Kribbella solani: one gene and its partner. The protein of the gene in region 1 interacts with the protein of each later gene in a pairwise test. Links are inferred from orthologs where the notes say so. Each region holds a gene or a part of one and is shown in the gene's direction. Other genes may lie near its edges.

Evidence for each region.
Region 2: the proteins of HDA44_RS01300 (region 1) and HDA44_RS12320 interact in binary tests that used the Escherichia coli proteins (3 or more experiments, as listed by UniProt). The link is inferred for Kribbella solani from one-to-one orthologs.

What each region holds. Positions count from the first base shown.
Region 1 is NZ_JACHNF010000001.1:285,173-288,291, forward strand. Bases 60-2,862 are described here. They hold HDA44_RS01300 (cysteine desulfurase family protein), read left to right. Parts: upstream 60-761; coding sequence 762-1,964; downstream 1,965-2,862. Other genes in these bases: HDA44_RS01290 (NAD-dependent epimerase/dehydratase family protein), read left to right, coding at 60-148; HDA44_RS01295 (pyridoxamine 5'-phosphate oxidase family protein), read right to left, coding at 222-704; mnmA (tRNA 2-thiouridine(34) synthase MnmA), read left to right, coding at 1,964-2,862. Outside these bases: more of HDA44_RS01290, read left to right, coding at 1-59; more of mnmA, read left to right, coding at 2,863-3,055; HDA44_RS01310 (uroporphyrinogen decarboxylase/cobalamine-independent methonine synthase family protein), read left to right, coding at 3,052-3,119. UniProt on the Escherichia coli protein: Master enzyme that delivers sulfur to a number of partners involved in Fe-S cluster assembly, tRNA modification or cofactor biosynthesis. Catalyzes the removal of elemental sulfur from cysteine to produce alanine.
Region 2 is NZ_JACHNF010000001.1:2,742,117-2,745,377, forward strand. What follows is about bases 42-2,986. They hold HDA44_RS12320 (sulfurtransferase TusA family protein), read left to right. Parts: upstream 42-1,380; coding sequence 1,381-1,593; downstream 1,594-2,986. Other genes in these bases: ctaC (aa3-type cytochrome oxidase subunit II), read right to left, coding at 42-78; HDA44_RS12315 (cysteine desulfurase family protein), read left to right, coding at 269-1,384; HDA44_RS12325 (GNAT family N-acetyltransferase), read left to right, coding at 1,607-2,161; HDA44_RS12330 (Sir2 family NAD-dependent protein deacetylase), read left to right, coding at 2,158-2,880; HDA44_RS12335 (PIG-L family deacetylase), read right to left, coding at 2,924-2,986. In the rest of the region: more of ctaC, read right to left, coding at 1-41; more of HDA44_RS12335, read right to left, coding at 2,987-3,261. UniProt on the Escherichia coli protein: Sulfur carrier protein involved in sulfur trafficking in the cell. Part of a sulfur-relay system required for 2-thiolation during synthesis of 2-thiouridine of the modified wobble base 5-methylaminomethyl-2-thiouridine (mnm(5)s(2)U) in tRNA.

The sequences.
Region 1 (3,119 bases):
CCACGAGCCGACCCTCGAACTCCTGGCCCGCCACGCACCCGAAACCCAACTCCGCACCGATCTCCCCGCCCACGCCTCCCTCTACAACTGCACCCAAGCCGCCAAAACCATCACCTGGACCCACCACTCCACCTGGCGCCACCCCTAACGCCCATCCCACTGCGGCTGGCGGGTTGTTTCACCACTGGCGTGTTGCAACCTGCCAGCGATCACATAACCCGTCAGCCGCGGGGCCAGACTGGGTGGCGGGAGTCGGTGCCGGTGCCGTAGTCGGGGTCGCTGCCGCGGACCATCAGCCAGTGTTCGGTGGGCTTGGCCTGGTACAGGCGGAGTTCTGACGCGCCGGACAGTTCGGCCGCCGTATACGAGCGCAGTTCCGGGAAGCGTGCCGCGAAGACCGAGGCGCATCGCTCCAGTTCGTCCGCCGGTACTTCGGTCGCGTACGCCCTGAAGTAGACGGCTGATCCGCCGCCGATCGGCACGCTGGAGTCGAAGATCGCGATGCTGACGTCAGGCCGCGCGGTCAGGTTGCGTGAGTGGGCGGCGTCCGGCGACGACGCCCAGTAGAACGCGTCGTGCCCGTCGGGGGTGAAGTACACCGGTGTCACCCACGGGAGGCCGGCCGCGTCGACCGTACCGAGGGTGAGGTACTTGTTGGCTTCGATGACTGCCGCGGCGCGCTGGTCGAGGATTTCCTGTGTCATCCGCCCAGCATCCCCGACTGCGGGAACATCCGGGCCGGACATACCCTTGAAACCGTTATGACTTCCTCTGACCGTCGCCCGGTGTACCTGGACCATGCCGCGACGACGCCGATGCTCCCGGCCGCGATCGAGGCGATGACTCGTCACCTCGGCCGGACCGGCAACGCGTCGTCCCTGCACGGTTCCGGCCGGGCGGCCCGGCGGACCGTCGAGGAAGCACGCGAGTCGATCGCCGCGGCGCTGGGGGCGCAGCCGAGCGAGGTCGTGTTCACCTCCGGGGGTACGGAGGCGGACAACCTAGCGCTGAAGGGCCTGTGGTGGTCCCGGCTGGCCGAGGACCCGCGCCGCCGCCGGATTCTGCTCAGCGGCATCGAGCACCACGCGGTCCTGGACCCGGCGGTCTGGCTGGCGGGGCATGAGCAGGCCGAGCTGGAGTGGCTTCCGGTCGACGAGCTCGGGCGCGTACGTCCGGACGACGTCCGCCGGGCGATCGAGAGCGACCCGGAGAGCGTGTCATTCGTCACACTCATGATGGCGAACAACGAGGTAGGTACGCTCCAGCCGGTCCGCGAGGTGGCTGCGATCGCGGCCGAGTACGCGATCCCTGTGCACACCGACGCGGTCCAGGCGGTCGGGCAGGTGCCGGTGGACTTCGGTGCGCTCGGGGTGGACGCGATGACGGTGTCGGCGCACAAGGTCGGCGGCCCGTACGGCATCGGCGCGCTGGTCGTCCACAAGGAGACGAAGCTGACGCCGATCCTGCACGGCGGGGGACAGGAGCGCGACGTCCGCTCCGGCACTCTGGACGCACCGGCGACGGCTGGGTTCGCTGTGGCCGTGGAGCATGCGGTGAAGCATCAGGAGGACGAGGGGCGCCGGCTGGCCGAGCTGCGGGACAGCCTGATCAGCGGCATCATCAGTACGGTCCCAGGCGCCAAGCTGTCGGGCGATCCGGTCGGGCGCTTGCCTGGTAACGCACACTTGTCCTTCAGCGGCTGTGAGGGCGACTCACTGCTGCTGTTGCTTGACGCACGGTGCATCGAGGTCTCGACCGGGTCAGCGTGCAACGCGGGAGTCGCCGAGCCGAGCCATGTCCTGCTGGCGATGGGCTACGACGACCAGCGGGCGCGTGGCTCGTTGCGGTTCAGCCTCGGGCACACGAGTACGCGCGCGGACATCGACGCCGTACTGGACAGCATCGGATCGGTAGTGGAGCGGGCGAAGTCCGCCGGTTTGCAGAACGTAGGAAGGAACAGCTGATGCGGGTACTCGCAGCCATGTCCGGTGGAGTGGACTCTGCCGTGGCGGCCGCGCGGATGGCCGAGGCCGGGCACGACGTGACCGGAGTGCACCTGGCACTCAGCCGGAACCCGCAGTCGTACCGTAGCGGCGCACGTGGCTGCTGCACGATCGAGGACTCCCGGGACGCGCGCCGGGCGGCGGACGTGATCGGCATCCCGTTCTACATCTGGGACCTGGCCGAGCGGTTCCACGCCGATGTGGTCGAGGACTTCGTCAGCGAGTACGCGGCCGGGCGTACGCCGAACCCGTGTCTGCGCTGCAACGAGAAGGTCAAGTTCAGTGCCGTACTGGAGCGGGCGCTGGCGCTCGGTTTCGACGCGGTCGCGACCGGGCACTACGCGCGCATCGTGGACACCCCGTCAGGTACGCGTGAGTTGCACCGGGCGGTGGACCCGGCGAAGGACCAGTCGTACGTACTCGGGGTGCTGACGCAGGAGCAGCTGGCGCACGCCTACTTCCCGCTCGGCGACACGGTGAAGACGGAGATCCGGGCGGAGGCCGAGCGGCGCGGGCTGTCGGTGGCTGCCAAGCCGGACAGTCACGACATCTGCTTCATTGCCGACGGCAACACGCCGGGGTTCCTCAGCGAGCAGCTGGGCGAGGCGCCGGGTGACATCGTCGACGCGCAGGGCAACAAGCTCGGTGAGCACCAGGGCACGCATGGGTTCACCATTGGGCAGCGGAAGGGCCTGCGGATCGGTACGCCGGCTGCGGATGGCAAGCCGCGGTTCGTGCTGGACATCAGCCCGGTGGATCGTACGGTGACGGTCGGTTCGCGTGCTGAGCTTGCAGTGGAGCGGTTGACCGCGTCGAAGCCGCGCTGGTGCGGTCCGGCGCCGACAGGCCGGCTGGACGCCAAGGCGCAGCTGCGTGCGCACGGTGATGAAGTGTCGGTGGCTGCTTGGCTGGATGGCGATCTGGTGCAGGTGGAGTTTACGGAGCCGACGTCGGCGGTCGCGCCCGGGCAGGCGGTCGTGCTGTACGACGGCACGCGTGTGGTGGGCTCCGCCACGATTGACTCGGTTCAGCGCGTTACTGCTGCCGTATGACGACCACTGGTCTTGGGTCCGTTCCTGGCGATGACATCCGGGAGTGGATGCGCGCCGTACTCGA
Region 2 (3,261 bases), 2.5 Mb from region 1 along the record:
CTCGGGCAGACCGAGTCGTTTCCACTGCTCAGTGGTCGCCGACGAACAACCGGTCAGCAACAGGGTGCCGAGCACCACTGCCGCACCGACCAGTAGGCGTCGCTTCGCCGGACGTGTGGCACCAGCAGAACCTGCCGGTCGCTCATCCACTCCGGGCGTGCCGTTCGAACCCACGGGGCGCCTTTCCCTTCCCAAGTGAGACTGACGACCAAACACTACTGGACACCCTCCCGGCTTCCGCGCATAGGTAGGGCTTAGCGTTTCCCGTGTGAGTGAGCGTGCGTATCTGGACGCCGCGTCGGCCGAGCCGATGCACCCCGCGGCGCGGGAAATGTTGCTGTCGGCGGTGGATTCCGGCTGGGCCGATCCGGTCCGTCTGCACCATGAAGGACGGACTGCCAGACTGCTGCTGGACAACGCCCGCGCAGTGCTTGCTCAGGCCGTTGGAGTGCGTCCTGACGAGCTGTACCTGACCACGTCCGGCACAGCGGCCATCGAGGTCGGTCTGGCCGCTCTGACGGCCGCACGGCGCCGCGTCGGTACGACAGTGGTGCACAGTGCGGTCGAGCACTCCGCTGTACTGCACAGCGCCGGTGACGCGGGTGTGGAGATCGGTGTGGACATCCGCGGCCAGGTGGATCAGGAGGCGTTCGCCCATGCCGTACGCGAGCCGGGTGTGGCCGTGGCTGCTGTCCAGTCGGCCAACCATGAAGTGGGTACGAGGCAACCGATCGCCGCGATCGCCCAGGACTGCAACGACGTACCGCTGTTTGTTGATGCATCAGCGTCGATAGGACATGACCCAGTCCCCACCGGCTGGTCGATGCTGGCGGCCAGTGCGCACAAGTGGGGCGGTCCGGCCGGTGTAGGACTACTGGCGGTACGGAAAGGCACGCGGATCGCTCCGCCCTGGCCGATGGACCAGCGCGAGGACGGCCTGTCCCCCGGCTTCCCGGACGTACCGAACGCACTGGCGGCCGCTGCAGCTCTGCAAGCGCGTCTGAGTGAAGCCGATGAACTCAACAAACAGCATCGGACCTGGATAGACGAGCTGCGGCACCGGATCGCCACCGACGTACCGGACGTGGAGGTAGTAGGTGATCCGGACGATCGCCTGCCGCACATCCTCACGTTCTCGTGTCTGTACGTAGACGGCGAGGCCCTGGTGACTGCATTGGATGCTGAGGGCTTCGCTGTCTCCAGCGGTTCGGCGTGTACGTCCAGCACGCTCCGCCCGTCGCATGTACTGGCAGCCATGGGCGTACTGACTCATGGCAACGTACGGGTGTCACTGAGCCGCGAGACCAGCCACGAGGACGTCCAACGGTTCAGTGCGGTGCTCCCGGGCATCGTGCAGCGGATCAGAGCAGAGGTGGGGATGTGAACGTCGAGCTGGACTGCCGCGGCCTGCTCTGCCCACTCCCGGTGATCAAACTGGCCAAGGCGCTACCGACCGTTGCCGTCGGCGACACCATCACCGTGCTCGCCGACGACCCAGCCGCGGCGACCGACATCCCGGCGTGGTGCCGGATGCGTTCCCAGGAGCTGGTGTCGGCCGGGGAAAATCAGTACGTCGTACGCCGGGTCGGCTGACACACTCCGCGCTGTGACTGATTTCGCGTACAAACCGACCCTCACCGGCGAACTGGTCGTCCTGCGGCCGATGGATGCGGGGGACTACGAGGCCCTGTTCGCCGCGATGAACGACCCGGAGGTGATGCGTTTCACGGGCAGCCACGGGGAGATCGGCGAGGAACGCGCCCGGGAGTGGTGCCGGACGCGGAAGGACCAGACCGACCGGCTGGATCTGGTTGTCATCGACCGCCAGACCGATCAGGTCGTCGGTGAGGTCGTACTGAACCAGTGGGACCCCGACAACCAGAGCTGCAGCTTCCGCATCCTGATCGGCCCGGCCGGCCAGGGCCGTGGCCTGGGCAGCGAAGCGACCCGGATGATTGTCGGCTATGGCATCGAGCAGCTCGGCCTGCACCGGATCAGCCTCGGCGTCTTCGCGTTCAACCCGCGCGCACAGCGGGCGTACGAGAAGGCCGGCTTCAAGCGCGAGGGCGTACTCCGGGACGCGCTGCGCTGGGACGGCGAGTGGCACGACGAGGTGGTGATGTCCGTGCTGGCCACGGAATGGATACCGTCTGAGGTGTGATCGACGCCGAACGCATCGCCGTACTGACCGGAGCCGGGATCTCGACTGCCTCGGGGATCCCGGACTTCCGTGGACCGGAGGGTGTCTGGACCAAGAACCCGGGCGCGGAGGCGATGTTCGACATCGACGAGTACGTCGCGCACCGGGACGTACGGGTGGCGTCATGGAAGCACCGGCTCGCCGTACCTGCCTGGCTGGCTGAACCGAACGCCGGCCACCACGCACTGGTCGAACTGGAGCGACAAAGCCGTCTGACCGGCCTGGTGACTCAGAACGTCGATGGACTGCACCAGAAGGCCGGATCGTCGCCGGAGCTCGTCCATGAGCTGCACGGCACTGTCTGGTACGTCGACTGCCTGCAGTGCGACCGCCGCATCCCGATGGCCGACGTACTCCCTCGGCTAGAGTCCGGCGAGGAGGACCCGGCCTGTGCGGTCTGCGGCGGCATCTTGAAGTCCGCGACGATCTCGTTCGGCCAGTCGCTCGACCGGGCCGTACTGGATCGCGCTGTTGCGGCTACTGCCACTGCCGAGGTCTTTCTGGCCATCGGCACGTCACTGCAGGTCTACCCGGCCGCAGGTCTCTGTGACCTGGCACTGAGCGACGGCAAGCCGCTGATCATCCTGAACGCCCAGCCGACCCCGTACGACGACCAGGCGACCACTGTGCTGCGTACGCCGATCGAAACGACGCTCCCAGGCCTCCTGGGCCCTGCATGAAGCTGGGCCCTGCCTGAAGAACAGACAGGGCCCAGTACTCCGATCAGCGGTTGAGCTTCAGATCCAGTGCCTGAACCTCGTCCTTCGGGGTCTGGTACGAGATGAGCAGCCGGCCGTCCTTCAGCAGGGCGCTGCGCTGAGCCGCCGTGATCGGGATCGACAGGTGCTTCGTCTTCGACGTGATCTGGCTCGCCGTGTGGTTCACGACGTGCCCGCTCATGTCCGGCGACCAGGCCGGGTAGCCACCGTCGGACACCGCGCACGGCGTGAAGCCGTAGTCCGGAGCCGGGTCGGCAGCAGGTGAGCAGCTGGTCGTGTACACCGGAATCGCACCGATCAGACCGGTCCACAGGAACAGCTGTGCACTACCCGAACCGGTCG